Regions from separate parts of the Streptomyces sp. NPDC020965 genome, predicted to be linked through region 2. Evidence: riboswitches for the same ligand, from Rfam matches in the RefSeq annotation. Region 2 holds a riboswitch; each other region holds the start of a gene.

Evidence for each region. A riboswitch is a leader RNA that binds a small molecule or an ion and turns the genes downstream of it on or off. The one in region 2 is predicted to bind thiamine pyrophosphate.
Region 1: linked by a shared signal. The riboswitch ahead of ACH4S7_RS18715 (thiamine ABC transporter substrate binding subunit) and the one ahead of thiO (glycine oxidase ThiO) in region 2 are both predicted to bind thiamine pyrophosphate.
Region 3: linked by a shared signal. The riboswitch ahead of thiC (phosphomethylpyrimidine synthase ThiC) and the one ahead of thiO (glycine oxidase ThiO) in region 2 are both predicted to bind thiamine pyrophosphate.

Annotation. Positions count from the first base shown of each region.
Region 1 is NZ_JBIRRE010000005.1:507,991-518,379, reverse strand. Features, by position in the region: gene ACH4S7_RS18740 (ABC transporter ATP-binding protein) at 1-551, shown strand, start outside; gene ACH4S7_RS18735 (hypothetical protein) at 533-1,672, shown strand; gene ACH4S7_RS18730 (nuclear transport factor 2 family protein) at 1,918-2,454, shown strand; gene ACH4S7_RS18725 (ABC transporter ATP-binding protein) at 2,484-3,518, opposite strand; gene ACH4S7_RS18720 (ABC transporter permease) at 3,518-5,137, opposite strand; gene ACH4S7_RS18715 (thiamine ABC transporter substrate binding subunit) at 5,197-6,312, opposite strand; TPP riboswitch at 6,387-6,497, opposite strand; gene rlmN (23S rRNA (adenine(2503)-C(2))-methyltransferase RlmN) at 6,584-7,690, opposite strand; gene ACH4S7_RS18705 (phosphatidate cytidylyltransferase) at 7,792-8,943, opposite strand; gene frr (ribosome recycling factor) at 8,943-9,500, opposite strand; gene pyrH (UMP kinase) at 9,653-10,389, opposite strand, start outside.
Region 2 is NZ_JBIRRE010000001.1:368,798-379,186, reverse strand. Features, by position in the region: gene bfr (bacterioferritin) at 1-237, opposite strand, end outside; gene ACH4S7_RS01655 (sulfite oxidase-like oxidoreductase) at 396-1,028, shown strand; gene ACH4S7_RS01650 (DUF4396 domain-containing protein) at 1,075-1,755, opposite strand; gene ACH4S7_RS01645 (deoxyribonuclease IV) at 1,826-2,677, opposite strand; gene pknB (Stk1 family PASTA domain-containing Ser/Thr kinase) at 2,727-4,655, opposite strand; gene ACH4S7_RS01635 (thiazole synthase) at 4,814-5,611, opposite strand; gene thiS (sulfur carrier protein ThiS) at 5,618-5,833, opposite strand; gene thiO (glycine oxidase ThiO) at 5,830-7,194, opposite strand; TPP riboswitch at 7,192-7,304, opposite strand; gene ACH4S7_RS01620 (hypothetical protein) at 7,388-7,783, shown strand; gene ACH4S7_RS01615 (NAD(P)/FAD-dependent oxidoreductase) at 7,793-9,025, shown strand; gene ACH4S7_RS01610 (Rv2175c family DNA-binding protein) at 9,147-9,512, shown strand; gene thiE (thiamine phosphate synthase) at 9,670-10,320, shown strand.
Region 3 is NZ_JBIRRE010000003.1:480,620-491,008, forward strand. Features, by position in the region: gene ACH4S7_RS12570 (LacI family DNA-binding transcriptional regulator) at 1-548, shown strand, start outside; gene ACH4S7_RS12575 (metallophosphoesterase) at 782-2,056, shown strand; gene ACH4S7_RS12580 (hypothetical protein) at 2,206-3,033, shown strand; gene ACH4S7_RS12585 (VWA domain-containing protein) at 3,240-4,679, opposite strand; gene thiC (phosphomethylpyrimidine synthase ThiC) at 4,905-6,692, opposite strand; TPP riboswitch at 6,686-6,844, opposite strand; gene ACH4S7_RS12595 (YibE/F family protein) at 6,916-8,367, shown strand; gene ACH4S7_RS12600 (SsgA family sporulation/cell division regulator) at 8,735-9,175, opposite strand; gene ACH4S7_RS12605 (IclR family transcriptional regulator) at 9,296-10,066, opposite strand; gene ACH4S7_RS12610 (DUF5326 family protein) at 10,289-10,389, opposite strand, start outside.

The DNA of each region.
Region 1 (10,389 bases), on a different contig from region 2:
AGCTCGTCGCCGATGAGGGCGAGGTGTGGTTCAACAGCTCTCCCGTCCACACCCTGCCCGAGCCGCGGCGCGAACGGCTGCGGCGGGAGCGCTTCGGCTGGATCGGCCCGGAAGACTCCCTCCTCCCCGAACTGACCGTCTGGGAGAACGCGGCCCTGCCCCTGCTGCTGCGCGGCACGCCGCGCCGGCACGCCAAGACCACGGCGCTGGAGTGGCTGGAGCGGCTCGACATCGGCGACTGCGCCCGCCAGCGGCCGTACGCCCTCACCCAGGCCCAGCGCCAGCGCACCGCCACCGCGCGGGCGTTGGTCGCCACCCCGGCCGTGCTCTTCGCCGACGAGCCGACGGCGACCCTGCACCGCGGCGACGGGACCCAGGTGCTGCGGACGCTGACGGCCGCCGCCCGCTCCCACCGCATCACGGTCGTCCTCGCCACCTACGACCCCGAGGTGGCGGCGGTCGCGGACCGTACGATCACGCTGGTGGACGGGCGCCGGGCCGGCTCGCCCGCCGATGCGGAAGGCCGGGCCGAGTGCTCGCTCTCCGCCTAGCCCGTGGCACCCACCCCCTGGTCCTGCTGCGCCGGCTGATGGTCGCGGCGGCATCGGCGGGTGTCGGATTCCTGCTGCTGAGCTCCCTGACGTACGCCCTCTCCCATCCCGGCCAGTCCACGACCTCGCTGTTGCGGCTGTCCTGGTGCCTGATCCCGCTCGCCGCCACCGTGCACTTCGCCGTCGCCGTGGCCCGTACGGACCCGAGCACCCGGCCCCGGTCCGGTCTCTCCGCGATCGGTCTCGGCCCCAGTCGGCTCGCCGTGCTGGCGGCGGTCTCCACCGCGGTCTCCGGCACCCTCGGCAGCGCGCTCGCGCTGCTGTTCTTCCTGCATCTGCGCGGCGATCTGACCGGGATGCCGTTCGACGGTTCGGCGGCGGAGCTGCTCGCCGCCGACCGGCCGCTGCCCCTGGCGGGGGCGCTGACCCTGCTCGCCCTGGTCCCGCTCACGGCCACCGCCGCGGCGGCGCTGACCCTGCGCCCGCGCCGGAGCGCCCCCCGCCCGACGCCGGTGAAACCACCGGGCGGGCTGCCGTGGGGCTGCGCGCTGACGGCGGTGGGCCTGGCGATCGGCACCTACGCGGCCCGTACCCACGAGGGCGGGGCGCTGCCCCTGCCCGGCGATGTGGACGCCAACCCGGCCGGGGTGCTCACCGGCTGGGCGCTGACCGCCGTGGGGCTGGCCGTCGCTGGCCCGGCCCTCACCCATTTCTGCGGCCGGCTGCTGCAACTGGTCCGGCCCGGTGCGACCCGGCTGCTGGCGGGTCGCACACTGATGGCGGAGGCCCGGCGGATCGGCCGTCCTCTCGGGGTGGTGTGCGCGGTCGCCTCGGGGGTGATCGCGGCCTTGACGCTGTACGAGTCGGGGCCGCGCCCGTTCGGCCCGCTGACCGGTCTGGGCGCCACCCTGGTCATCACCTGTACCACCGCGACCCTGCTGACCTCGGCGCTGGAGGCCCGCCAACTCCGCGCGACAACCACCGACGACCTGCGGCTGCTGGGCGCGCCGGTCACCACCCTGCGCCGGGCGGCGCTACTGCGGGCGGGCGCCCTGCTGGTGGTCCTCACCCCGCTGACCTGGCTGGTGGGGACGCTGGCCGCGGTACCGCTGGCGAGGTGAGGAGTACGGGGCCGGGGTGCGGGACGGAAGTACGCGACGGCGGTACGGGACGCGGACACGGCACCCGGGTACGGGACGGCGGTGGCGGTTCCCGTACGTGAGTACGGGGCCGGGCCGGGCATTACCTCCGGGGTCATCGACCGCTTCCCCGGGCGAGGGCAGGATCGGGTACGGCGGGGAGCGCGTCCCCGCCCGGGAGCGCGCCCCGGAAGGCGCCCGAGCAACGCGAGAACCGCGAGGATCCGATGACCACCGCACCCCCGCCCCGTACCCCCCGTACCCCCCGCACCGCCGACACCAACGCCACCACCACAGCGGCCGGCTTCAGCACCACAGGCCCCACCGACGCCGCGGCCCCCGGTGAGGTCACGGACACCACGGCCGCCACCCGGGCCGCCGTCGAGGCGTTTCTGACCCGGCTCCAGGAGGGCTCCCCGGACCGGGTCGCCGAACTGTTCGCCGAGCGGGTCGACTGGATGATCGCCGAGAACCCCGCCGTCCCCTGGCTCCGCCCCCGCTCCACCCGCGCGGATGTCGCCGCCCACTTCCGAGAGCTGGGCGAGGGCCAGCGCCCGGACCCGTCCGGCACCTCCGTCGACGCGATCGTCGTGGCCGGCCCGGAGGCCATGCTCAGCGGTTGGCTCGCGGGCACGGTCCTTGCGACGGGGAAGTCGTTCCGCTCCCCCTTCGCGATGCGGCTGACGGTGGAACACGGTCTGATCGTCCGCTACCACGTGGTCGAGGACAGCCTCGCCATCGCGGCGGCCTGCACAGCGGACTGACCCGGCCCGGCGCCGGGAGGCCGGGCGCCTCAGTCCCGCAGTACCACCACATCGTCGGCGGCGAAGACGACACCCACGTCGGCGCCCTCCTCCGGCGCCTCCCACGGGGAGACCTCCGCCTCCAGCGGCGGCGCCCCCGGGTCGTCGGCCGGCCGCAGCCGTACGGCGACCCGGTGCCCCCGGAACGTCCGCCCCGCGACCACACAGCGCAGCCCGTCCGCGGCGTCCGTGAGCCGGACGCCCGCCGGCCGGATCAGCACCTCGCACGCGCCGGGACGCGAGTCCACGGGGACCGGGACGGGCCCCCACACCGTGTCCGCCGTCGTACCGCGGACCGTCGCGGCCACCACATTCTCGAAGCCGAGGAAGCGCGCCACGAACGCGTCGGCGGGCCGCCGCCAGACCTCCAGGGGCGTGCCCACCTGGGCGATCCGTCCGTCCCGCATCACCACCACCCGGTCGGCGAGCGCGAACGCCTCCCCCTGGTCATGGGTGACGGCGAGCACCGTGGTGCCCAGCCGGCCGAAGAGACCGCGCAATTCGACGACCAGCCGTTCGCGCAGCCCCCGGTCGAGCTGGCCGAGCGGCTCGTCCAGCATCAGCAGCCGGGGTTCCGGCGCGAGCGCGCGGGCCAGGGCGACCCGCTGCTGCTCGCCACCCGAGAGCGAGGCCACCGCGCGGCGCCGTGCGGTGGGCAGTCCGACCAGCTCCAGCAGCTCACCGACCCGACGCTCCCGCTCGGTCCGTCCGATCCCGCGCGCCCGCAGCCCGAAGTCGATATTGCCGCCGACATCGCGCTGCGGGAAGAGTTGGTGGTCCTGGAACATGAGCCCGACCCCGCGCCGGTGCACGGGCACCGCTGACTGGTCCGCCCCGGCCAGCAGCACCCGCCCGGAGTTCACCCCCTGGAGCCCGGCGACGACCCGCAGCAGCGTGGACTTGCCGCTGCCGCTCGGACCGAGCACGCAGACGATCTCGTGCTCGGCGACCTCCAGCGCCACGGCGTCGAGGGCGGCGCGCGCCCCGAACCGTACGGTCACCTCGTCCAGTGCGAGCAGGGCCATCAGAACTCCCCGGCCGACGTCGTACGGACCCGGATCCGCTCCAGCAACAACAGCGCCACCGCGCACACCACCATCAGAATCGTGCTCAGGGCCATCGCCTGGCCGTAGTTGAGTTCACCGGGCCGGCCGAGCAGTGCCGCCACCGCGACCGGCAGGGTCGGCCGGTCGGGCCGGGCGATGAAGACGGTCGCGCCGAACTCGCCGAGCGAGACGGCGAAGGCGAACCCCGCCGCGATCAGCGTCGCCCGCCGCACCAGCGGCAGATCGACCTCCCGCCACACCCGGAACGGGGAGGCGCCGAGCACCGCCGCGGCCTCCCGCAGCCGCCCGTCCACCGCCCGCAGCACGGGCAGCATCGTCCGCACCACGAAGGGCACCCCGACCAGGGCCTGGGCCAGCGGCACCAGGATCCAGGAGGTCCGCAGATCGAGCGGCGGCTCGTCGAGCGTGATCAGGAAACCGAAGCCGACGGTCACCGCCGACACCCCGAGCGGCAGCATCAGCAGCGCGTCGAAGCCCCGCACCAGCCGCCCGGCCCGTCGGGTGAGCGCGGCCGCCGCCAGCCCGCCGACGACCACCGCGATGACGGTCGCGACCAGTGCGTACTGGAGGGAGTTCGCCACGGCGTCGATCGGCGGGACGAGGAAGGCGCCCCCGCGCTCATCGATCGAGCCGAGCGCCCGGTAGTAGTCGAAGCCGTACCCCGTGGGCGTGGCGAGGGAGCGCTCCACCAGCACACCGAGCGGGAGCAGCAGAAGCAGGACGATGGAGAGGAGCACCCCGCCGAACAGGGTCCACTGGCCCGCCCCGCGCGGCCTGCGCGCGGTCCGCGCCGGATCCACCAGGCTGAGCGCGCCCTCCCGCCGCCGCACGGTCCGGGCGTGCACGGCGAGCACGGCGCCGACCGCCGCGAACTGCACCAGGGTGAGCACGGCGGCCGTCCGCAGGTCCAGCAGTTGGGCGGTCTGCCGGTAGATCTCCACCTCCAGGGTGGCGAAGGTGGGTCCGCCGAGGATCTGCACGACGCCGAAGGAGGTGAAGGTGAAGAGGAAGACCATCAGGGCGGCGGCGGCCACGGAGGGCGCCAGCGCCGGGAGGGTCACCCGGCGCCAGGCCGCGAACCGACCGGCGCCCAGCACCCGGGCGGCCTCCTCCTGCCGGGGGTCGAGCTGCGCCCACAGCCCGCCCACGGTCCGGACGACCACCGCGTAGTTGAAGAAGACATGGGCCAGCAGGATCGCCCACACGGTGGTGTCGAGCCGGACACCCCACGCCTCGTCCAGCAGCCCGCCCCGGCCCAGCAGCGCCAGGAAGGCGGTGCCGACGACCACGGTCGGCAGCACGAACGGAACCGTCACCACCGCCCGCAGCAGCCGTTTGCCGGGGAAGTCGAAACGGGCGAGCACATACGCGCCGGGCAGGGCGATCACCAGGGTCAGCGCGGTCGAGGCGAGCGCCTGCCAGGTGGTGAACCAGAGCACCCGCTGGAGGTCGGCCCGGCCGAGCACCTCACCGATCCCGCCGAACTGCCAGACTCCGTCGATCCGCAGGCCGCGGCCGACGATGGAGGCGACGGGATAGGCGAAGAAGACGGCGAAGAACGCGACGGGCACGATCATCAGACCGAGCCGCGTCACGTTTCCCCGTACCCCTGACCCGGCCCCGCGGCCGGCCGGAGTTACTTCACGACGAGCGAGGACCACGTCTGAACCCACTGCTCACGGTTCCTGGAGATCTTCTCCGGGGTGACGGTCTTCGGCGTGCCGACCACCGCGCCGAAGTCGGTGAAGAGCTTGGGCAGCTTGGCGCCCTCGATGACCGGGTTGACGAACATCTTCAGCGGCATGTCCTCCTGGAAGGCCGGCGAGACCAGGAAGTCCAGCAGGGCCTTGCCGCCCTTGTCATTCGCCGCGCCCTTCAGCAGGCCCGCGAACTCGATCTGCCGGAAGCAGGTGCCGGTGGCGACCCCGGTCGGCGCCTGCGTGGGCTGCGGCTCGGAGTAGAGCACCTCCACGGGCGGGCTGGAGGCGTACGAGACGACCAGCGGCCGGTCCGCTTTGGCCTTCTTGCCCCCGGCCGATCCGGAGAACTCCTCGTTGTACGCCTGCTCCCAGCCGTCGACCACCTTGACGCCGTTGTCCTTGAGCTTCTTCCAGTAGTCCTGCCAGTCGGTCTCCCCGTACTCGGCGACGGTGCCGAGGAGGAAGCCGAGCCCGGGCGACGAGGTCGCCGCGTTCTCCACGACGAGCTGGTTCTTGTACTCGGGCTTGATCAGGTCGTCGAAGGTCTTCGGGGGCGCCAGCTTCTTGTCGGCGAAGAACTTCTTGTCGTAGTTGACGCAGACGTCGCCGGTGTCGACGGGGGTGACCCGGTGCTTCTCCCGGTCGAGCTGGACGGCGTCGGAGACCCGGTCCAGGCCCTTGGCCTCGTACGGAGTGAACAGGCCGTTGTCGAGGGCGCGGGAGAGCAGGGTGTTGTCGACGCCGAAGAACACATCGCCCTGCGGGGAGCCCTTGGTGAGGATCTCCTTGTTGAGGGCGGTGCCGGCGTCGCCGCTCTTGAGCACCTTGACGGTGTAGCCGGTCTCCTGGGTGAACCGCTTCAGTACGGTGTCGGACGCGGCGAACGACTGATGGGTCACGAGCGTCACGGTCTTGGACGCCGAGCCGCCGGACGAACCGGACCCCGATTCCTTGGACTCGTCCGAACCGCCGCCACAGGCGGCGAGCGTGGTCACGCCCAGCGCTGCGGCCAGCGCGGTGACCGTGATCCTCTTGGTGGTGCTCACTGACATTCCTCCTGGGTATGACCAGGAAGAGACGCGGCCCCGCCCGGTTCTCGCGAGAGAATCCGGGCAGGGCGCAACAGCTTGAGTATCGACCGAACTTCCTACCCGGAATGACCCGGGCGAGGTTCAGAGGGTCTGCGGTCTGATGGGCACCGCACTCTCAGCGCTGTGGCGCTCCCCTGTCGGAAAATATGCAAATGTGTTCGACTTCAGAGTACAAGGCCGCCACCGCGCGACGGCGGCGCCCCGGCCCCGAGCCCCAGGTGGGGAGCCGGGGTCAGCGCTCGGTCGCGGCGAGCTGCCCGCAGGCCCCGTCGATTTCCTGCCCCCGGGTGTCCCGCACGGTCACCGGCACCCCATGGGCGGCGATGGCCGCCACGAATGCCTTCTCGTCCTCGGGCCGGGAGGCGGTCCACTTCGACCCCGGCGTCGGGTTGAGCGGGATCAGGTTCACATGGACGCGCTTGCCCTTGAGTAGCCGGCCGAGCAGATCGCCACGCCATCCCTGGTCATTGATGTCCCGGATGAGCGCGTACTCGATGGAGATCCGGCGGCCGGACTTCTCCGCGTACTCCCACGCGGCGTCCAGCACCTCGCGGACCTGCCAGCGGGTGTTGACCGGGACCAGGGTGTCGCGCAGCTCGTCGTCCGGAGCGTGCAGCGAGACGGCGAGTCGGCATTTGAAGCCCTCGTCGGCGAAGCGCAGCATCGCGGGCACCAGACCGACCGTCGAGACGGTGATCCCGCGCTGCGATATGCCGAGGCCGTCCGGCTCCGGGTCGGTGAGCCGGCGAATGGCACCGACGACCCGCTTGTAGTTGGCGAGCGGCTCGCCCATCCCCATGAACACGATGTTGGACAGCCGCGCGGCCCCGCCGGGGACCTCGCCGTCGCGCAGTGCGCGCATGCCGTCGACGATCTGGTGGACGATCTCGGCGGTCGACAGATTGCGGTCGAGCCCCGCCTGCCCGGTGGCGCAGAAGGGGCAGTTCATCCCGCAGCCGGCCTGCGAGGAGATGCACATCGTGACCCGGTCCGGATAGCGCATCAGCACCGATTCGACCAGCGTGCCGTCGTGCAGCCGCCACAGCGTCTTACGAGTGGTGTCGTCGTCACAGGAGATGTGCCGTACGACGGACATCAGGTCGGGCAGCAGTTCGGTGGCGAGCTTCTCGCGCGCGGCGGCCGGGATGTCGGTCCACTGGGCCGGGTCGTGGGCGTACCGCGCGAAGTAGTGCTGCGAGAGCTGCTTGGCGCGGAACGGCTTCTCGCCGATGGCGGCGACGGCGTCCTTGCGCTCGGCGGGCGTGAGGTCGGCGAGGTGCCGCGGGGGCTTCTTGGCTCCGCGCGGCGCGACAAAGGTGAGTTCTCCGGGCTTGGGCATGGTGCATCCAGTGTCGCAGAGATACGAGAAGGGGCTCGCCACCCTGTGGATAACGAGCCCCTCACAAGAAAAACCGCAGGTCAAACGCCTCGGGAAGGCGATCAACCGCTTCCGACGAAGATCACCAACAGCAACCACACCACCGGCGCCGTCGGCAGGAGCGAATCCAGCCGGTCCATGATGCCCCCGTGGCCCGGGAGCAGCGTGCCCATGTCCTTGATGCCCAGATCCCGCTTGATCATCGACTCGCCCAGATCGCCGAGCGTGGCGGTGACCGCGACCGCGAGGCCGAGCAGCAGCCCCTGCCACCAGCTCCCGCCGTCGATCAGGAACTCCATGCAGAGCGCGCCGCCCACCATCGCGAAAGCCACCGCGCCGAGCAGTCCCTCGCGGGTCTTCCCGGGGCTGATGCGCGGCGCCAGCTTGCGCTTCCCGAAGCGCCAGCCCACCGCGTACGCGCCGGTGTCACTGACCACCGTGAGCAGGAGGAAGGTGAGCACCCGCTGCGAACCGTCGTCCGCGGTGAGCATCATCGCCACGAACGTCGCCAGGAACGGCACGTAGAACGCCGCGAAGACCCCCGCGGTGACGTCCTTCAGATATCCCTCGGGCGGTTCGGTCATCCGCCAGACGAGCACGGCGAGCGCCGTGAGCGCCATGGCGACCCAGGCACCCTCCGCGCCCCGCACATAGCCGGCGACGACCATCGCCGCACCGCCGACCGCGAGCGGGACGAGCGGCGCCTTGATGTCCTTGCGCTCCCGGAGCCGGGTGGTGAGCTCCCAGAGGCCGACGACGACGGCGACCGCGATCACGCCGACGAACACGGCCCTGACGATGAAGAGCGAGGCGACGATCACCGCGCCGAGCCCCACACCGACCCCTATGGCCGCCCGGAGGTCCCGACCGGCCCGCTTCTTCTGCCGGCCGGCCGCCCTGCCGGATTCCCCGGCTGCGCGGCCCGGCCGGGACGGCTCGGGGTGCGGCGGAGGGGACATGGGCTCCTGCGGAATGTCGTCACGGAACAGGGGACCGCTCGGCCGAGCGGCCCCCTGGTCGCGCGCCTCGCGTCCGTCACGGCCATCAGGGTCTTCGGCGTCTCTACCTGCGTCGGGGAAGTCCGGCACGATGGGCATGGGCCGAGTCTGCTGTGCCACATGCTGATCGTAGGCGGGACCCGCCGAGGCAGGACCCTGGTCGGGCGGTCCCCAGAGGCCGGTGCTCGGCGGGGCCCCCCAGGAAGAGTCTTTCATCAGACCTCAAGCAGCTCGGATTCCTTGTGCTTCAGCAGCTCGTCCACCTGCGTGACGTACTTCGCGGTGGTGTCGTCGAGCTCCTTCTCCGCGCGGCGGCCCTCGTCCTCGCCGACCTCGCCGTCCTTGACCAGCTTGTCGATGCCTTCCTTGGCCTTGCGGCGGACGGCACGGATCGAGATCTTGGAGTCCTCGGCCTTGCTCTTCGCGACCTTGATGTAGTCGCGGCGGCGCTCCTCGGTCAGCTCAGGGAACACCACTCGGATGATGTTGCCGTCGTTGCTGGGGTTGACTCCCAGGTCCGAGTCACGGATCGCCTGCTCGATGTTGCGCAGCGCGCTCTTGTCGAACGGGGTCACCACGGCCATCCGCGGCTCCGGCACCGAGAACGAGGCCAGTTGGTTGATCGGGGTCAGCGCACCGTAGTAGTCGGCCACGATCTTGTTGAACATCGCCGGATGCGCACGTCCCGTGCGGATCGCGGCGAAGTCCTCCTTGGCGACGACGACGGCCTTCTCCATCTTCTCCTCGGCCTCGAGGAGGGTCTCTTCGATCACCACTTGCTCCTGCGTGTCTTGAGTGGGCCCGGTATGCACCTGGGCGGGCGGACCTGTCGCGTCTTCCCCTGCACGGTGTCCGACCGGCAGGACTCTGTCTATCCCCGTCTGTTCCCGGGTGTCCGGCTCCGGACATCCCTGGACACCCGCGGTCAGGCTCGGGTGCCCTTGGCGTTCACGAGCGTGCCGATCTTCTCACCCTTGACGGCGCGCGCGATATTGCCCGCCGCGAGGAGTTCGAAGACCAGGATGGGCAGGGCGTTGTCGCGGCAGAGGGTGACGGCGGTGGCATCGGCGACCTTCAGGTCGCGGGTGATCACCTCGCCGTACTCCAGCGCGTCGAACTTCACCGCGTCAGGATTGGTCTTGGGGTCGGAGTCATAGACTCCGTCGACGCCGTTCTTGCCCATCAGCAGGGCCTCGGCGTCGATCTCCAGGGCCCGCTGGGCGGCGGTGGTGTCGGTGGAGAAGTAGGGCATGCCCATGCCGGCGCCGAAGATGACGACCCGGCCCTTCTCCAGATGCCGTACGGCCCGCAGCGGGATGTACGGCTCCGCGACCTGACCCATGGTGATGGCGGTCTGGACGCGGGAGTCGATGCCCTCCTTCTCCAGGAAGTCCTGGAGGGCGAGGCAGTTCATGACGGTGCCGAGCATACCCATGTAGTCGGAGCGGGCCCGGTCCATGCCGCGCACCTGGAGCTCGGCGCCGCGGAAGAAGTTGCCACCGCCGATGACGACCGCGATCTGGGCACCGTCGCGGACGACCGCGGCGATCTCGCGGGCGATGTCGTGCACGACATTGGGGTCGACGCCGAGACCCCCGCCGCCGGAGAACGCCTCTCCGGACAGCTTCAGCATGAAGCGCCCGGCCTTGTTCACGTCATGCT
Region 2 (10,389 bases):
GATCCGGACGTGGAACAGCCGCTGGTAGTTCGGCAGCGCGTCGAGGAACAGAATGCGTTCCGTCAGTTTGTCCGCGTGCTTCATCTCGTCGATGGACTCGGCACGGGTGTACTCGGCCAGCTTCGTCCAGCCCTTGTTCTCCTGGATGCGGTAGTGGAGCCAGTACTGATTGATCGCGGTCAGCTCGCCGGTCAGCTGCTCATTCAGAAATTCGATGACCTCGGGGTCGCCCTGCATCGCAGAGGCTCCTTCCACGCGTGGTGCTCGGGGAACAGGTGCGCGCATCCTCGCATCGCGACCGGGGGCCGTCCAGTAAGTGCCTCCTTAGTAGGAGTTGCCCGAATCGGGCCAGACCTGGTCATGACCACCCCTCCCGGTCTGTCACCATGGAAGACATGGGTCAGCCGGAGAGCCGGGAATACCGCGCACCAGAGGAGTCGGCGCTTCCACCGGGACAGCGGTTGCAGCGTGGCTGGCCCGTCACCCATTACGGACCGGTGCCCAAGTTCAAACCGGAGCGCTGGGAGTTCAGGGTTTTCGGTGCCACCGCCGACGGGGACAAGCACTGCTGGAACCACGAGGAGTTCTCGGCGCTGCCCTACTCCACGGTCGTCGCGGATCTGCACTGCGTGACGAAGTTCAGCATGTTGGGGGCCGAATGGGGCGGGGTGCCCGCCCGGACGATCGTCGATCTCGCGCCGCCCGCGCCGTCGGTCACCCATGTCATGGTCTGGGCGGAGTACGGATTCAGCGCCAATATGCGGCTCGCCGACTTCGCCTCCGAACGCGCGATCTTCGCCACCCACAAGGACGGTGAACTGCTCACCGCCGAGCACGGTTTCCCGCTGCGTCTGGTGGTGCCCGGGCTGTACGCCTGGAAGGGGCCCAAGTGGGTCCGGGGCGTGGAGTACATGACCGCCGACCGCCGCGGCTTCTGGGAGGAGCGCGGCTACCATAATCTCGGCGATCCCTGGCGGGAGCAGCGGTACTCGTACCAGGAGGAGCCCGGGGACGGCCCCGAGCTCTGAAGCCACCGCGCCGGCTCCCTCGTGGCCGTGTGCTCCCCGGCGGGGCTCAGTGGAACCGGTGCATCACCGCGTGGCCCTTGCCCCGGCCGATCAGCCACTTGTTCACCGGCGTGGTGATCACGAAGGCGACCGCGAAGGCGATGGCGAGGGCGTACCAGAAGAGCCCGTCCGACAGTTCGGCGTGCAGGGCGCCCGGCCAGAGCGCCAGCACGCTGTTGTCGGTGATCTCCATGACGGTGATGGAGAGGGTGTCGGCGGCGAGCGCCACCTTGACCGCGGCCTTGAAGGCGAGACCGGCCCGCAGGACGGTGACCATGGTGAACGAGTAGCCGAAGATAAAGGCGAGGAAGATCGCCAGAGCCATCGTGGGCACGTTGTGCCAGCCGAGGGCGGTGCCGATCGCCATGCCCAGGACCTCGCCGATGGCGCAGCCGATGAGACAGTGCAGGGTCGCCCTGGCCGCCATGGACCAGCTCACCCCGCCGCCGTGCTCCCCTGCGTGTTCGCCGGAGCCCTTGCCGTGTCCCGGGTGGCCGCCGTCGGCCGTGCCGCCGTGGTGGCTGTGGCTGTCCGCGCCTCCCGGATGACCGGCCTGCCCCGCCTGACCGTCGTGACCGGCCTGACGGTTGTGACCCGGCTGACCGTCATGGCCGTCGTGGTTCGTATGAGTGCCGTGCCCGGCGGGTGTGCCGTGGTTCTCGTCCGGATGCTGGGCGCCGTGCCGCATGAGAGATCCCCAAGGTCAGGTGTACGGTTCCTGCCAACAGCGGAACCATATACCCCCCTAGGGTACTAGGCTATATGCGCAGGTCCTTCAGGCGCGCCACATCCGCCGCATGGCCGTCGGGGCCCCCGGGGGTCTCGATGATCAGCGGTATACCGTCCGTCGCCGGATGGCGCAGTAGTTCGCCGAACGCCTCCGTACCGATGTGACCGGCGCCGATGTTCTCGTGCCGGTCCTTGTGCGCGCCCACGGTCTCCTTGGAGTCATTGGCGTGGATCAGCCCGAGCCGCCCCTCGCCGACCGTCTCCACCAGCAGGTCCAGGGCCTCCGTCATCCCTCCGGGCGCGGCGAGATCATGACCGGCCGCGTAGACATGACAGGTGTCCAGACAGATGCCGAGCCCGGGGTGGGAGTCCAGCGCCGCGAAGTACGGCCCGAAGTCCTCGACCCGGGAGCAGAGCGAGGAGCCCTGTCCGGCCGTCGACTCCAGCAGCAGCGTCGGATCGTCGTCCCGGGTCAGCTCGTCCAGCAGGGGCAGCACCAGCTCCCGCAACTGCGCGAGCGCCACCTCACGGGGCCGGCCCCCGGTCGCCGAACCGGTGTGGACGACCACGCCCAGGGCCCCGATCTCCCGGCCCCGGCGCAGTGAGTGCCGGAGCGACTCCACCGACCTCTCGGCGGTCGCCTCCGTGTGCGAGCCGAAGTTGATCAGATACGGGGCGTGGACGTACACGGGCAGCCCGGCCTCGGCACAGCCGGCGCGGAACGCCTCGTCCTGTGCGGGGTTTCCCGGGGGCGTCGCCCAGCCGCGCGGGTTGGCGACGAAGACCTGGAGGGTCTCCGCCTTCAGCTCACGGGCGTAGCCGAGACCGGTCCTGGCGAGGCCACCCGCCACGGGTACATGGCCGCCGACGGGGTTGCGCATAGGTGTTCACGGTTCCTTGGGTGTGCTGGTGCGTGCGGGCCGGCGCCGCTCACAGTCTCTTGATCCTGATGGTGATCGTGCTGTCCTCCGGGGCCCGGTCGTCCGCCGCGGGGGACTGGCTCTCCACCGTGTTGCCCAGGAACGGGAACGCCTGCTCGACCTTCACCCGGAAGCCCGCCGCCTCCAGCTCACTCTTGGCCTCGGCCTCGGAGCCGCCGACGACATCGGGGACCGCGACCATCCGCGGGCCCTTGGAGACCGTCAGGGTGATCGTGTCGCCGGTGGCCAGCCGGGCGTCCTCGGCGGCCGACTGTCGGGCGACCGTGCCCGCGTCCTGCGGGGAGTTGATCCGCTCGGCCGCGATCCGGACCCGGAAACCGGCGCCCTCCAGCTCCTCGGTCGCGTCCTCCGCCGAGTCCCCGAGCACTCCGGGGACCTCGATCGGGGCACCCTTGCTCACCACCACGGCCACCGCGGAGTCCGGACTGCGCCCGGTGCCCGCCGCCGGATCCGTACTGATGACCGAGCCCTGTGGGACCTCCGCGCTGAACGCCCGGGTGACCACTCCGGGCGCGAGGCCGAGGTCGGTCAGTCTGCGCTCGGCGGTGGCGAGCGGATCGCCCCGCACATCGGGCACCCGCACGATCTCCGGGCCGCGCGACACGATCAGCGTCACCGAACCATTGCCGCGGATGCGCTCCCGGGGCGCCGGATCGCTGGTGACGACCGTCCCGCGGGTCACCGACTCGCTGAACTCCCGCCGTACCTCCCTGACGTCGAGACCGGCGCCGTCCAGAGCGCGCCCGGCCTCGCTCTCGGTCTTCCCGATCAGCGCCGGCACCCGGGTGAACTGGCCGGAGTTGATGTACCAGACACCGGCGCCCACGCCGAGCGCGATCAGGACGGCCGCCAGGATCGCGAGCATCCCCCGCCTGGGCAGCGCCGGAGGTCGGGGCAGCCGGGAGGTGCGGGACGGCGGGGCGGGCGGCATGGTCAGCCGGGCCGTGGGGTTCGCCTCCTCGCGCGGGAGGGGGCGCGCGAGCACGTCCGTACGCTCGTCGCTCCCGTCGGTCCGGCCCCTGGCGTCCGCCTCGCCCTCGGCGATCGCGCCCGGAGGCACCAGGTCGAGCTGCTCGGCCGTGAGGGCCGCGCGGGCCAGGCGCGCCCGGGCCAGCAACGCGACCGCGTCATGCGGGCGGACCTCGGGATTGCGGGCGGTGGCGCTCGCCACCAGCTCGTCCAGCTCGACGGCGAGCCCCGGCACCAGGGCGGAGGGCGGCGGGACGTCGTCGTGCAGATGCCGGTAGAGGATCTGCGCCGGGGTGTCCCCGGAGTGCGGTTTGGCGCCGGTCAGCATCTCGTGGAGGACCACTCCGCAGGCGTACACATCGGTACGGGTGTCGGATGTGCCGTCCTCGATCTGCTCCGGCGCGAGGTAGGAGATGGTGCCGAGGACGGTGCCGGTGGTGTTGGTGACCGAGCCGACCGCCCGCACCAGGCCGAAGTCGGCGACCTTCACCCGGCCGTCGTCCCCGATGAGCACATTCTCCGGCTTGATGTCCCGGTGGACGAAACCGGCCCGGTGCGCCGCCCCGAGCGCGGCGAGCACCGGCTCCAGGATGTCGAGCGCCGCTCTCGGCCGGAGCGCGCCGCGCTCGCGCAGCACATCACGCAGGGTGACGCCGGCGACGTACTCCATGGCGAGATAGACATAGGCGCCCTCGGCGCCCTGGTCGAAGACGCCCACCACATTGGGGTGGGCCAGCCGGGCCACGGATTTGGCCTCGCGGATGAAGCGCTCCACGAAGGAGACGTCGGTGGCGAGGGCCGGATGCATCACCTTGAGCGCCAGCTCGCGGTCGAGACGGGTGTCGACGGCCCGGTAGACCGTGGCCATACCGCCGACGGCGATGAGCGCCTCGACGCGGTAGCGGCCGTCGAGCACATGCCCGACGAGAGGGTCCTGGAGGGTGTCCACAGAGCGATTCTACGAGCCGCCACCGACAGACCCGCCGCGCCGGGGCGGGACCGGGTCCGGATCGGAGCCGTCCTGTGACAGCGCCGACCTCCCCCGCCCTCCGGGCGGACGACGCTACTTTGAAGACACTCCCTAGGCCCTGTCCGGTCGGCGGGCGCTCACCGGAAGGCCGGGCGCTCCGGGTCCAGTGCCGCCCGGCCCGCGAACGGGGAGGACGCCTCGGCGAAGTGCCTGCGCGGGATCCGGCCGGCCCGGTGCGCGAGCCGGCCCGCCTCGACCGCGTGCCGCATCGCCTCCGCCATCAGCACCGGCTCCTGGGCGCGGGTCACCGCGGAGGCCAGCATCACGGCCGCGCACCCCAGCTCCATGGCGAGCGCGGCGTCGGACGCGGTGCCCGCGCCGGCGTCCAGCACCACCGGTACGTTCGCGTGCTCCACGATCAGTTGGAAATTGTGCGGATTGCGGATGCCGAGCCCCGAGCCGATCGGTGAGCCCAGGGGCATGATCGCCGCGCAGCCCACGTCCTCCAGCTTCCGCGCCAGCACCGGATCGTCACTGGTGTACGGGAGGACCGTGAAACCGTCGTCCACCAGGGTCTCCGCCGCGTCCAGCAGCTCGATCGGGTCGGGCAGCAGGGTCCGCTCGTCCGCGACGACCTCCACCTTGATCCAGTCGGTGCCCAGGGCCTCCCGCGCCAGCCGGGCGGTGAGCACCGCCTCCCCGGCCGTGAAGCAGCCCGCCGTGTTGGGCAGGACGCGGATGCCGAGCCGCTTCAGGACGGAGAGCACCGAGCCCTGGACGCTCGGGTCGAGGCGGCGCATCGCGACGGTGGTGAGTTCGGTACCGCTGGCGACGAGGGCGCGCTCCAGCGCGTCGAGGCTCGCCGCACCCCCCGTACCCATGATCAATCGGGAGTCGAAGGAGGTGTCGCCGATGGTGAGCCGGTCGTCGGACATAGCGGTTCAGCCTCCCTGGACGGCGGTGAGGACTTCCACCCGGTCGCCGTCACCGAGCTGGGTGCCTGCCCACTGACTGCGCGGTACGACCGCCTCGTTGACGGCGGCGGCGACTCCGGACGGTGCGGTGGAGAGATCCGCGACCAGGCGGTCCAGGGTCGTTCCGGTGGCGAGTTCACGCCGTTCGCCGTTGACGGAGACCACCATGGGAAGAGTGTTCATACGGGCTGCTCCTGGGGGGCCTGGGAGAGGAGGTCTGGGGCGGCCGGCGAGCCTGCTGAGGCCGGTGTGACCGGTGTGACCGGAGCGAGGGGCGAGCCTGCCGCGACCGGGGCGAGGGGCGGGAAGCGGCGTGGGCTGAAGGGGCGGGCCTCCTCCGGCAAGGCGCCTTCGGTCAGCGCGGTCGCCATGGCGTCGCCGGTGACCGGGGTCAGCAGCACTCCGTTGCGATGGTGTCCGGTGGCCAGTTGCAGCCCCGGCAGGGCGGTCGGTCCGAGCAGCGGGGCGTTGTCGGGAGAGGCGGGGCGCAGCCCCGCGCGCGTCTCGGTCAGCGGGAGTTCGGTGATGCCCGGCACCAGTTCATGGGCGTCGCGCAGCAGCTCGTACACCCCGCCAGCGGTGACGGTGGTGTCCCAGCCCATCTCCTCGCTGGTCGCGCCGATGACCAGCTCGCCGTTCTCGCGCGGCACCAGATACACATGACCGCCGCGCACCACGGCGCGGACGGTCCGGGAGAGGAAGGGGGCGTACGCCGTGGGCACGGCCAGCCGCAGTACCTGGCCCTTCACCGGGCGCACCGGGGGCAGCACCTCATCGGGCACTCCGCCGAGCCGTCCGCTCAGACTGCCGCCCGCGAGCACCACCTGGTCCGCGCCGAGTGCGGTTCCGTCCGCGAGGACGGCTCCGACCGCCCGGCCGCGCGCGACCGACAGCCGTTCCACCCAGTCGCGGCGGAACGCCACCCCGGCCCGCTCGCAGGCCGTGACCAGGGCGGACGCCAGTCGTCTGGGGTCGACCTGGTGGTCACCGTCGACCCGTAGCCCGCCACGGACACCCGGGGCGAGCATCGGCTCCAGTCGGCGGCACTCCCGGCCCGTCAGCCACTCCGAGTCCAGTCCGCAGCGCTGGTGGAGGGCGTGGAGTTCGCGGAGATGGGCCCGGTCGTCGGCGTCGAGGGCGACGGCGAGGGTGCCACAGGCCCGATAGCCGACGCCCGCACCGCTCGTCTCCTCCAGTTCGGCGACGAAGTCGGCGTAGCGGCGGGCGGATTCGAGGCCGAGGGCGAGCAGGGTCTCCTCGCCGTAGTGCAGTTCGGTGACGGCCGCGAGCATTCCAGCGGCGACCTGCGCGGCCCCGCCGCCCGGTGCCGGATCGGCGACGGTGACGGTCAGTCCGCGCTGCGCCGCGCGCCAGGCCGTGACCAGACCGATGACACCACCGCCGATGACGAGCACGTCCGACGACCGACCGGTCGTGGTCGGCGGACCGGCGCCGGTGTCGGGCGGCCAGGGATCGGCCGGACGGGTTGTCCGGCGCGCCGTGGGGAGTGTCTCGGGGGTGCGCTTCTCGGGAATCGGCGGCATGGGCGGTCGGCCCCTCCCTTCGCCGGCATGACCCGGATCAGGTTCGTACGGTCGGAGGCCGTCCAGCCTCCCTCTCAGCCCGGTGCGTCCGGGCTCCCGCGAGTGTTTTACGGTGGCCACCCTAACCCCAGGCCCCACAGCGCGGTAAGGCGCGGTGGGAGCCGACGGGACTTCGGCGCAAGGGAGCAGTGCCATGGCAAGGTCACTCGACGGGCTCGTCCTCTCACCGGTGGCGGATCAGGCCCCGGGGCAGGTGGGTACCCTCACCCGTTTCCGGTACCACGAGCGGCACGGCCAGATCTGGGCCGAGTACGAGGGCGGCGATGTCGCCCGCGGTCATCTGGTGGGCACCCGGGCCGGCGACCGGCTGGACTTCCGCTACGTGCAGTTGAGGACGGACGGCAGCACCGCGTCGGGGCACTGTGTCTCGGTCGTGGTGGAACTGCCCGACGGCCGGCTGCGGCTGGAGGAGTCCTGGGAGTGGGAGTCCAGCGAGGGCAGCGGGACGAGTGTGGTCGAGGAGGTGCCCCGGGAGCCCGGTGACCCGTCCTGGTCGGGACTCTTTTCTGACGGTTCGTCAGATGCGTAAGGTGGGCATGTGAGCGAGCAGCGGAACGAGCAGCGGACGCGGCGCGTGGTCGTCGCCGGAGCGGGGATGGCCGGCGTGCAGACCGCCGTCGCCCTGCGCGAACAGGGCTTCACCGGTTCCATCACCCTGATCGGCGCCGAACCCCATCAGCCGTACGACCGGCCACCCCTCTCCAAGGCGATCCTCCTCGGTGCGGCCGAGGGGTCCGCCTTCGAGATCGACTTCGAGGCCCTCGATATCGACCTCCACCTCGGCCGTGAGGTGACCGGCGTACGCCCCGCGGAGCATCTGCTGGACACCGAGGCCGGGCCCGTCCCGTACGACACCCTCGTGATCGCCACCGGGGCGGAGCCGCTCCACCTCCCCGGCACCGGGACCGTCCCCGGCGTCCATCTGCTGCGCACCCTGGACGACGCCGCCCGGCTGCGGCCCGTCCTCGCCGAGCGGCACGACATCGTCGTCATCGGCGCGGGCTGGATCGGCGCCGAATTCGCGACGGCCGCCCGCGAGGCGGGCTGTGCCGTCACCGTCGTCGAGGCCGCCGACCGCCCCCTGGCCGGCGCGCTGCCCGCCGAGGTCACCGCCCCGATGGCCGATTGGTACGCGGCGCTCGGTGTCGAACTGATCACCCATGCGCGCGTGGCGGGCATCGAAGCGGGAGCCGTCCTGCTCGCCGGGGGGCGGCGGATCGCGGCGGACGCCGTCGTCGTCGGCATCGGCGCACGCCCCGCCACCGACTGGCTCGCGGGCTCGGGCATCGAGACCGATGCCGCGGGCGCCGTCGTCGCCGACGCGAGTCTGCGCACCTCGCGGCCCGATGTGTACGCCGTCGGCGACTGCGCGTCCTTCCCCTCCGCCCGCTACGGCCGGCGCCTGCTCGTGCACCACTGGGACAACGCCCTCCAGGGCCCTCGGACGATCGCCGCCAACGTGCTCGCCGAGGAGCGGGGCGAACCACCGCTGAGTTACGACCCGGTCCCGTACTTCTGGTCCGAGCAGTTCGGGCGGTTCGTCCAGTACGCCGGGGACCACGCGGACGCGGACACCACCCTGTGGCGCGGCGGCCCGGCGGACGACGCCTGGTCGGTGCTGTGGCTGCGGGACGGCGCCCTCGTCGCGCTGCTTGCCGTCGGCAGGCCCCGCGATCTGGCCCAGGGCCGCAAGCTCATCCTGTCGGGCGCGCGACTGGATCCGGGGCGGGCCGCCGATGCCTCGGTCCCCCTGAAGGCCGCGTCGGGCTGAGCCGTCCCGGAGCCGGTCAAACGCCTCTGACCAGGAATCCCGCCCCGATTCCGACCGTGGGGGACGCGCTGGACCGAGGGCCCGACTACCGACTGTCAGTCCCAGATGGCAGGCTTGTCCCGTGACCGAGATTGACGCAAAGATCGATGCACTCGTCCCCGACTGGCTCACCCTCCCCGATATCGCCGAAATGTTCGATGTCCAGGTGACGCGCGTCCGGCAGTTGGTGAAGGACGGCCAGCTCATCGCCGTGCGCCGGGGGGAGAACCGGGTGCTGATGGTTCCCGCCGCCTTCATCAGCGATGACCGGGTGGTCAAGGGCCTCGCCGGCACCTTGACGCTCCTGCGGGACGACGGCTTCTCCGACGCGGAGATGCTGGAGTGGCTCTTCACTCCCGACCCGAGCCTGCCGGGCACCCCCGCGCAGGCCCTCAGCGAGAACCGCGGCACGGAAGTGAAGCGCCGCGCCCAGGCGCTCGCTGTCTGACGCACCCGCTCGCCCGACCGACGCCCCCGGCGGGCGTCACCGACCCCGGAGTCCACCGGCGGACGGTGGCGCCGGCCGCGGCCGACTCAGCGCTGCGCGGGCGACGGGACCCTGTTCCCCCGCCCGCGCACCGTCGTACCCACAGGGGGGATTCACCATGTCCACGATCCGTGCGCGGTTGTCCGACGCCCGGCTCTATCTCTGCACGGACGCCCGCGACGCCCAGGGTGACCTCCCCGAGTTCCTGGACGCCGTCCTCGGCTCCGGGGTGGACATCGTGCAGTTGCGCGACAAGGGCATGGAGGCCGCCGATGAGCTGGACCGGCTCCGGATATTCGCCGACGCCTGCCGGCGCCACGGCGCCCTGCTCGCCGTGAATGACCGCGCGGACGTCGCCCACGCCATCGGCGCGGACGTGCTCCATCTGGGCCAGGGCGATCTGCCGGTGCCCGCCGCCCGCGCCATCCTCGGCGACGACGTCCTGGTCGGCCGCTCCACCCACGCCGAGTCCGAGGTGGCCACCGCCGCCGTCGCCCCCGGCGTCGACTACTTCTGTACGGGGCCCTGCTGGCCCACCCCCACCAAGCCCGGACGGCACGCCCCCGGGCTCGATCTGGTGCGGTACGCGGCTGCGCTGGGGACCGCCCGGCCCTGGTTCGCGATCGGCGGCATCGACGCGGCCAACCTCGACCAGGTGCTGGACGCGGGCGCGCGGCGGGTCGTCGTCGTCCGGGCGATCACCGAGGCCGATGATCCGGCCGCGGCGGCGGCCGACCTCGCCCGGCGGATCCGCGAGCGCGCCGAGTGACCCGTCCCGTCGGTGGCTGAGCGCGCCAGGCCCCCGGCCGGGGGTGACCGTCCCCGACGGCGGTGCCCC
Region 3 (10,389 bases), on a different contig from region 2:
TCGATCTGCTCGACCATCTCGCCGACGCGGGCGCCCGCCGGATCGGGCTCCTCACCGGAACGACCACCGACACCTACACCCGACTGTCCACCACCGCCTATCTGAGCTGGTGCGAGCGGGTGGGTCAGGACCCGGTCTACGAGTCCTACCCTGCCCACGACCCGTGCGCCGGGGCCGTCGCCGCCGACCGGCTGCTCGCCCGTCCCGACCGGCCCGACGCCGTGTACGGACTCTTCGACCCCAACGGCACCGATCTGCTCGCCGCCGCCAGGCGCTACGGGCTGCGGGTCCCCGAGGATCTGCTGCTCGTCTGCTGCAGCGAGTCGACGGTGTACGCCACCACCGAACCGCCGATCACCACCCTCTCGCTCAAGCCGCGCAGGATCGGCACGGCGGTCGTCCAGCTCCTCATCGACGCGATCGAGGGAATCGATGAGGACGGCCCGGTCGAGCAGGTGATACCGACCGAATTGATCATCCGGACGTCCTCGCAGCGTCGTTCTCCGCGGACGACGGTGAGCGCGCCACGCTCACCGGCACCGGATTAGGGCGTTTCTGATGGATCGGACCAGCCAGCAAGATCCATCAGAAGCCCCCTGGGGCGTGTCCGACACGGCCTAGACCTCACCAATCCGGACGAAACATCTGATGCATCAGGGGTGGGGAATGGATTCACCACCCCTGGTGCGTCACAGAGCGCGGGCCTCATTCCTATGATGGGCGCACGACACCGCGGACCACCCCGACCAGGTTGGGCCGAGAGGTGAACGGCGGCGCGACGGTGGTGGAGGGGTCGATGACTCAGGGGGCCGGTCAGGGACCCGTGGTGCGGACGGCGACATTGCGAGATTTCCGCGTCCCTCCGTACGCGCAGGTGCCGGTTCAGTCGGAGGCGCCGCAGGCGGAGGAGATGCTTCCCCCGCAACCGCCGCACCCTCCTCAAGAACTTCACCCACCCAACGCGGACCAGACGGCACAGGCACCTCAGCAGCCCCATCCGCATACGCCACCCCCTCCGCATACGCCGCCACACCCGCCCGCCCCGCCCCGGAGTCATCCGCCCCAGCAGCAGCCCGTGGCCCCCCATTCAGGCCACCCCGGGAACGCCGTACCGGCCGATGAACCGCCGGAGGGTTACACAGCCACCGAACGCGACCTCCTGGTGATCGGGCGTGACACGCCCGCCGACACCGTCCGGCGGGGGCTCGCCCCCGGCGAGTCTCCGGTACCCGACGGTCTCGGCCCGCTCTACGTCGTCGGCGATGTCCACGGCTACCTCGACGAACTCATCGCCGCGCTCACCGCCCAGGGCCTCATCGACGCCGACGGCCAGTGGGCCGCGGGCAACGCCCGGCTCTGGTTCCTCGGCGACTTCACCGACCGCGGGCCGGACGGGATCGGCGTCATCGATCTGGTGATGCGCCTCTCCGCCGAGGCCGCGGCGGCGGGCGGCTACTGCAAGGCCCTGATGGGCAACCACGAGCTGCTGCTGCTCGGCGCCAGGCGATTCTCCGACACACCGATCGACTCCGGCGCCGGCACCGCCACCTTCCAGGCCGCCTGGCTCCTCAACGGCGGCCAGAAGTCCGATATGGACCGGCTCCAGGACGTCCATATGCAGTGGATGGCCCGGCTCGACGCGGTGGTCGAGGAGGATGCGCACCTCCTGATGCACTCCGACACCACCGCGTACCTCGAATACGGCTCCACCATCGAGGACGTCAACGACACCGTTCACGCCATCCTCACCCGCAATGACGCCGATGAGTGCTGGGACCTCTTCCGCAAGCTCACCAAGCGCTTCGCCTTCCGTGACGAAGCCGGCCCCCAGGCCGTGCGCGAACTGCTCTCCACCTACGGCGGCACCCGTGTCGTGCACGGCCACAGCCCCATTCCGTATCTGCTGGGCGAAGTCGGCACGGAGAACGGCGAGGACGGCGACCGCCCGGTGGTCGACGGGCCGCACGTCTACGCGGACGGTCTCGCCATCGCCATGGACGGCGGCGTGACCATGGCCGGAAAGCTACTAGTCGTCCAACTTCCGCTGCCCGCCTGAGCCAACAGCGACACGCTATTTGTCGAAACCCCCTGTCACCGTGTGCCGTAACCGCTCTACCATCGGCATATCCGTAGCAGGCTCTCCTTCGTATCCACCCAACCGCCCCTGCACAGCGGGGCCGGATCGGGCCTACGGAGCATCGGGGGATGCACATGAATAGCGCTCCGCACCTGCTGACCGAGGATCGCGCCGAGTACGAGCGGATCCTCGAAGAGGCGCTGCGCGATGCCCATGAACGACCGGAACTCACCGCGGTGGGACAACGACTGAACGCCGCGCAACTACGCACGATGGCCCTCAACGCGACGGCGGAGATCGCCTCGTACGCCGCCGCCGAGTACGAGCACTACGTGAGGATCCGCGAGGAGTCGCGCGCGCCGACGGCGACCTCTTCCGTGCGGGGGACGCTGTCGGGTCCCGCCTCCGGTGAGGCGGGTGACAGCGGGGCCGGGCTCTCGGCCGTGGTGACGGTACTGGCCCCCGTTCTCGCCGGGACGGCGGCGGTGATCTTTCTGCTGATCGGGTATCTCTTGAAGATGCTCGACCCCCCACCCTCCTTCGCGACGACCCTGGTCACCGCGGGCTGGTTCTTCGGGGCGCTCACGGCGGCGGCGATCCTGGTCGCGGCGGTCGGACTGCTGCTCACCGCGCTGCGCAACAGCGCGACGCAGGTGCCCGCCGAAGAGACGACCGGGGAGCTTCCCGATGAGGTGGCGCGGGCCAAGGACGCCTGGCGCCATGCACTGTTGGAGCGGGGCATCCTGCCGTATCTGCGGTCCGCGCTGGCGGACCCCAGCACCGACCCGATGACCACGACACCGCAGCGCCCCATCAGCCGTATCCCGAAGGTGGGGTACAGCGGGCCGGACTACTCCAGCCCGAGCGAGGGATCGACGGCGGGACAGCGGCCGACGTTCACCAGCCCGGACTTCAGCAGCCCGGATTTCGGAGGGCCCGAGGCCCGGCCGGAGTGACTTCCGGCGTCACCCCCGCCCGCGTCCGGGCGGGCAAGGGGGTAAGCGCGGACGGGCAGGGGTACGGGGGGTGACGCGGACGCGGCCAGGCATGACACCCGCCCGTCCCGCCCCCGTCCCGCCCCCGTCGTGTCCCGCCTGCCTGCCGCCTGTCTGCTTGCCCGCTTGCCCGCTTGCCCGCTTGCCCGCTTGCCCGCTTGCCCGCCTCAGAGGATGCCCTCGCGCCGGGCGGCAACCCGCCAGGAGGGGAACTCGGACAGCAGCCGGTCGTACAGCTCGGGATCGGAGATACGGCTGATGTCGTCCACCGCGAAGAAGCCGACGTTGTCGACCCGCCGTCCGGCCATGGCGTCGAGGCGCTCCAGCACTCCGTAGTTGGACCGCCCGAGGCCCACGAACTGCCAGAACAGTGGCTCGTCCACCGCCTCCCGCAGTTCCCGTTCGATCTCGGCGTTGCGGTGGACACCGCCGTCGGAGAAGAACAGGACGAGGGTGGGTTCCGACGTCGGGTTCGCCCGGACATAGGCGCGCACCTCGGCGATCACCTTCTGTTCCTCGTTCTGGATGCCGACCGCCCGCATGTCCACCTGGCGGGGATCCAGCCCTCGCCGCGGCTTCCCACGCCATCCGAAGAGGCTGAATTCGCCGACCCGTACATGGAGCTTCAGCCACTCGGGCAAGTCGCCGAGCTCCAGATCGGGCAACCGGGCCGGGTGTGAGGCGAAGGTCCACGCCTGCATGGTGCCGTCGTCGTCCAACTGCGCGGCGACCGCGGCCATCCGCTCGACCACATCGGTGACGACACCCTTCGAGTACAGCGAGGCCATCGACCCGGAGGCGTCCAGCACCAGGATGACCCGGGCCGTGACCCCGGTGGCGCCGTGCTTACGGAGGCTGACCGCCACCTGCTCCTTCCGCAGCGACAGGCGCTTGCGCATATCGACGGGAAGCCGCTCCTCACCCTTGCTGAGACGCGGCCTCGACGCGGCAGCCCCGGCACCGGGCGCGGAAGCCGGAGCGGGAGCCGGTACGGGGGTGGGTGCGGGAGCCGATACGGGAGCCGGAGCGGGCGCGGGAGCCTGCCGGGGCAGGGGTACGGGAGCGGGCGCGGGCGCGGCGGGGGCCGGTGCCTCGTCGACCGTGATACCGAAGTCGGTGGCGAGACCGGCGAGACCGGAGGCGTACCCCTGGCCGACCGCGCGGAACTTCCACCGCCCGGCGCGCAGGTACAACTCCCCGCTGACGAAAGCCGTCTCCGTCGCGGCGTCCATATCGAAGCGGGCGAGTTCGGCGCGCGTCCCGGCGTCCAGCAGCCGAAGCGTAAGACCGGACATCCCGCCGAACGTCCCGCCGTCGGCGGACGCGCACAGGACGACCCGCTCGATACCGGGTTCCAGTTCGTTCAGGGCCACCTCGACCGTATCGGTGACCGTACCGGCGTCCCGCCGCTTCCCCAGATGCCGGACGGCGTCGGACGCATGGCGCGGCTGGTTGTAGAAGACGAAGTCCGCGTCGTCCCGCACCCGTCCGGATCCGGTCAGCAGCAGGGCCGAGGCGTCCGCGTCGGGCGCACCGGGGGCGTCCGTCCAGGTCAGTACCGCGTGCACCGTGGCCACGGAGACCGGACAGTTGGCGCCTTTACTCATTGATATTGCTGTCACCCGGCCAGTCTGCCGAGAATCCGCCCGGCCGAGGAAGATCCTCGCCGTCTCGACTTCCACGATCGGGCTTGCCGGCGGACCGGACGGCGCCCCCTGTGAGGGGACGCCGAGGCCCCAGCCGGACCGCCCGGACCGCCCGGCCCACCGGCCCACCGGCCCACCAGACCGTCAGCCCGTCAGCCCGTCAGCCCGTAACTCTGCTCACTCCACTCACTCCGCGAGTGGCAGATAGACCCGGTTACCGCTCGCGGCGAACTCCTTCGACTTCTCCAACATCCCCTCCGTGACCTCGTCGGCCGTCGCCCCCGGGGCGTCGTCACCGCCGAACCGTTCGTTGATGCTCCGGCTGATTTTCATCGAGCAGAATTTCGGACCGCACATCGAGCAGAAGTGCGCGGTCTTCGCGGGCTCGGCCGGCAGGGTCTCGTCGTGGAACTCCCGCGCCGTGTCCGGATCGAGGGCCAGATTGAACTGGTCCTCCCAGCGGAACTCGAAGCGGGCGTCCGAGAGCGCGTCGTCCCACTCTTGCGCGCCCGGATGTCCCTTGGCGAGATCGGCCGCGTGCGCGGCGATCTTGTAGGTGATGACACCGGTCTTCACATCGTCCCGGTTCGGCAGGCCGAGGTGCTCCTTGGGGGTGACGTAACAGAGCATGGCCGTGCCCCACCAGGCGATCATCGCCGCCCCGATACCTGAAGTGATGTGGTCGTACGCGGGGGCCACATCGGTCGTCAGCGGGCCGAGCGTGTAGAAGGGGGCCTCTTCGCAGATCTCCTGCTGAAGGTCGATGTTCTCTTTGATCTTGTGCATCGGGACGTGACCGGGGCCTTCGATCATCGTCTGCACCTGAAAACGCTTGGCGATCCTGTTGAGTTCCCCCAACGTGCGCAACTCCGCGAACTGCGCCTCGTCATTGGCGTCCGCGATCGAACCGGGCCGCAGCCCGTCACCGAGCGAGTAGGTCACGTCGTACGAGGCGAGGATCTCGCACAGCTCCTCGAAGTTCTCGTACAGGAACGACTCCTTGTGGTGCGCCAGGCACCAGGCCGCCATGATCGAGCCACCGCGCGAGACGATGCCGGTCTTGCGGCGCGCCGTCAGCGGGACGTACCGGAGCAGCACGCCGGCGTGGACCGTCATGTAGTCGACGCCCTGTTCGGCCTGCTCGATGATCGTGTCCTTGTAGATCTCCCAGTTCAGTTCCTCCGCCCTGCCGTCGACCTTCTCCAGGGCCTGGTACAGCGGCACGGTGCCGATCGGCACGGGCGAATTGCGCAGCACCCACTCCCGGGTGGTGTGGATATTGCGCCCGGTGGAGAGGTCCATGACGGTGTCCGCGCCCCAACGCGTCGCCCAGGTCATCTTGTCCACCTCCTCCTCGATGGAGGAGGTGACCGCGGAGTTGCCGATGTTGGCGTTGACCTTCACCAGGAACCGCTTGCCGATGATCATCGGCTCGATCTCCGGGTGGTTGACGTTGGCCGGCAGCACCGCGCGACCGGCCGCGATCTCCTCTCGTACGACCTCGGGCGCGACGTTCTCCCGGATGGCCACGTACTCCATCTCCGGTGTGATCTCGCCCCGGCGCGCGTACGCGAGCTGGGTCACCGCCCGGCCGTCGCGCCCGCGGCGGGGCTGGCGCGGGCGGCCGGGGAAGACCGCGTCGAGGTTCCGCAGTCCGCCCCGCGGTGAGGTGTGCTTGATCCCGTCGTCCTCGGGGCGGATCGGCCGGCCCGCGTACTCCTCGGTATCGCCCCGGCCGGTGATCCAGCTCTCCCGGACCGGCGCCAGACCACGGCGTACATCGGTATCGATCGCGGGGTCGGTGTACGGACCGGAAGTGTCGTACAGCGTCACATCCGCGCCATTGGTGAGGTGCACCTGCCGGACGGGCACCCGGATGTCGGGGCGTGAGCCCTCGACGTACCCCTTGTGCCAGCCCGGCGTGCGCTCTGCCGCCTGGTCGACGGCAGACGTGTGTGCATCCTGAACGGTCATGGAGACCTACTCCCTACGCCGGCATTACCCGGTAACAGGTTCGGCGGTCGACGCAGCGGCTTCCGTGGCTGCCGTACTGGGGTTGGCCAGTCGGCTCGTACGGAGGTCAGCGTCCTCTCAGCCCGGTGCTCCGAGCTCCCGCGTGTGCAAAGGTGCCACCACGCTAGCGTTCTTTCTGGCGCGCTGAACAGAGGCCCCCCGGCGTTCTTGCGATGATCGGTCGGTGACCTCTTCGCCGCCCGACCCCCAGCAGCCGCCCGAACCGCCGCGGGAGGAGCATCTTCCGCACCCCCGGCCGCAGACGCCGGAAGCGCACAGTCACGGCCACTCACACAGCCACGGTCCGGCCGCACCGGTCTCCCGGCACCTGCGCAAGGTCATCGCCGCCGTACTGATTCCGTTCGCCGCCGCGGTGGTCGTGGGGTTGGTGGTGCTCTGGCCCGGTTCCACTCCCGGGCACGAGCGCACCGGTGTGGGGTTCGACCGGCAGACCGAACAGGGCACGGTGACCCGGCTCGACAAGATCGACTGCAAGTCCGCCAACGCGGGCCGGGTGCCCCCCACCGGGGACACCAGCACGCCCGAGGGCAGAGAGGCCGTCAACTCGCAGCAGGGCGAGTGCGGGAAGGCGACGATCAAGGTCACCACCGGCAGTGACAAGGGCCGCACCTTCTCCGAGATCGTCCAGCCGGACGCGCCCCGCCAGTTGGAGAAGGGCCAGGGGGTGGTGGTGGCGTACGCGCCGGACGCGCCGCGCGATCTCCAGTACTCGGTGATCGATGTGGACCGTACGGTTCCGATGGCGCTGCTGGCCGGGATCTTCGCGGTCGCGGTGGTGCTGGTGGGGCGGATGCGTGGGGTGATGGCGCTGATCGCGCTCGCCACGTCGTTCGCCGTGCTGTCGTTCTTCATCCTGCCCGCGATCCTGGCGGGCTCCAATCCGCTGATCGTCGCGGTGGTCGGGGCCAGCGCCATCATGCTGATGGCGCTCTATCTGTGCCACGGTCTGAGCGCGCGGACCTCGGTCGCCGTGCTCGGCACCCTGATCTCCCTGTTGCTGATCGGGCTGCTCGGCTCGCTCTTCATCGGCTGGGCGCATCTGAGCGGCAACACCGACGACAACACCGGCCTGATCCACGGCCTCTACCCCAACATCGACATGAGCGGGCTACTGCTCGCGGGCATCATCATCGGCTCGCTCGGTGTCCTCGATGACGTGACGGTGACCCAGACCTCGGCCGTCTGGGAACTGCGCCAGGCCAATCCGGACATGGGGCCGCGCGCGCTGTACCGCGCGGGCATCCGGATCGGCCGCGACCACATCGCGTCCGTGGTCAACACGCTGGTCCTGGCGTACGCGGGTGCCGCGCTGCCGCTGCTGCTGCTGTTCTCGATCGCGCAGAGCAGCGTGGGGACGGTGGCCAACAGCGAACTGGTCGCGCAGGAGATCGTCCGGACCCTCGTCGGCTCGATCGGGCTGGTCGCCTCGGTGCCGGTGACCACCGCGCTCGCGGCGCTGGTGGTCTCGGCCGACCGGCCGAGCGGCAGCGCGGCGGCACCGGCCGTGGCGTCGGACGGATCGCCCGTACGCGCCGGGGGTACGGGGCGGAGCGGACCGCCGGGGCGGGGTGGGCTGCCGGGCCGGGGGGGTACGGGCCGTCGCCGCAAGAAGTAGTCACGGCCTGGGGCACGGGCCCCGGTCGCGGGATCGGCCCCGGTTTCGGCTTCGGCCTCAACTTGGGTCTCGACTCCCCCGACCGGGGCCCGGGACGGGAGTCGGGCCGGCGCCACCCCGACCGGTGTCGCACGCACCACCGATGCGGCGTAGTGACGTTTCTGCACCGGCCTTCAGCACATCGCGCCCCACCCGCCGCTCCTCGCTCCGTCCCGCTCTCCGCTCCGTACCGCGCCCTGTGTACCGCAAGCCTCCCGGACCCGTGTACGCGGCCTCCAGGGCCCCGTACGCCGGTCCCCGGACTTGGCCAGGTGGTCCACCGAGCACCGCCCGTCGCGCCGCCCCGGTGCCCACCGCGCACCGTGGGTCAGCCCGCGTTCTCCTCGGTCTCGGCGAGGATGTTCTTGAGCGCCTTGTCGAGATCGCCCTCGAAGTCGCGGAACGCCCGCTCCTGGCCCAGCGGCACCAGCTTGTCGGTGCGGTCGAGGAAGGCCACGATCGGCCCCACGCTCACCTGGAACAGCGCCTGATCGGCGCCGACTTGGAGCCGGATGGCGATGTCCGACAGCTCCTCGGGACCGGTCGGGGCAATCCGCACATCGCCGTCACCACTCGGGCCGAGGATGCCGTCCATCAGGAGATCTCGACCGAAAGCCCAGGTCACAGGCGCGTCTCCGGGTAGATGGAAGGTCATCCGCACGGCATACGGATCCTCCGTCTCGTATCGGAGTTCCACCGGGATCCGGAACGAGAGCTCCTCGGAGACAAGGAAACTCATCAGGACCTCGGCCTGGACCGACTCGCGCATTGTGTACCCCGCAGTGAAGGAAGCCTGCTGAAAGCCTGTCAAAAACGGCCAGGAACTACCCCTGTGACCCTCTTGCCGCCATCGTGCTGCACGCGCTAGAAGACTACAAGGAGTGATTCTTCAGATACTGATAGAGAACGAAAGGGCACTGAGCAGCCCTCCCACTCCTAACCGTAGTTGCTCGACCGCAGGGAGCAACCTCTCCTCCTGGTGAAGGGGAAGAGAAATGGCCATCGCAGCAGCGGTCGATCCGGCCGTGATCGGGATGGCGGCGCAGACCGTACCGAGGGCGTACTCCTGCCGTTCCACGACCGGTTGCATCCGTCCCGTGGCGGCCAGCCGTTCCGACAGGGAGCGCTGGTCGGAGACGGAGTAGGGGGTCACCGGCTGGACCGGATGACGCTCCAGATGATCACGGCGCGCGCTCTCCTCGAGCTGGCTGAGAAGGCACTGACCGATGGCGTGCGCATGACCGGTCTCCCGGAAGTTCGCCCATTCCTGGACGGCGGGCGTATACGGCGTGTCGGCGACGGCGACGAGCTCGATCTCGCCCTCGCGGTAGACGGCGAAGTAGACCGGGGCACCGATCGCATCCCGCCAGTGCTCTAACGATTTTTCAAGGCTGCTGCGACGCCCCTGCACAGTGCCGCCGACAGCGAGCCGGCCGACAGCGCCACCGAGGACGAACACACCCTTCTCACGGCGCAGATAGTCCTCATGCGTCAGGGTGCGCAGCAGGTGATAGGCGGTGGGGAGGGGGATTCCGGCTTCCCTGGCGAGCTGCTTCGCGGGGGCGCCGTCCGGGTGGGTGGCGGCGGCCTCCAGAAGCCGCAGCGCCCGCTGTACCGAACCGATCAGAGTAGGGGCAGTACCGTTCGTACCTGTGGCCACAGGTCACCCCCAGGCATGGTGACGGGCGCATCGCCCGCCCGTGGGGGCCGCCCCCACGTGCCCGCCGCGGCGCCCCGTGGGTGACCCCGAGCATCCAGTGCGGACACTTCAAGGGCTTCGAGGGCGTTGACGACGGCTTGCCACTGTAAGGGCGCCCTGCCCGCCGCACCTGGGGTTCGGCGGGTGTTCCCCCGGCCGGGTTAACACCCGCACCGGGAGTGGCTACCAGTCGCCTCGCGAATTCGACGACGCCATGAACTTCCTTACGACGAAGACGAGTCCGGCGATCAGCGCGACGAGGAGCAGGGCCTTGAAGAGCAGAG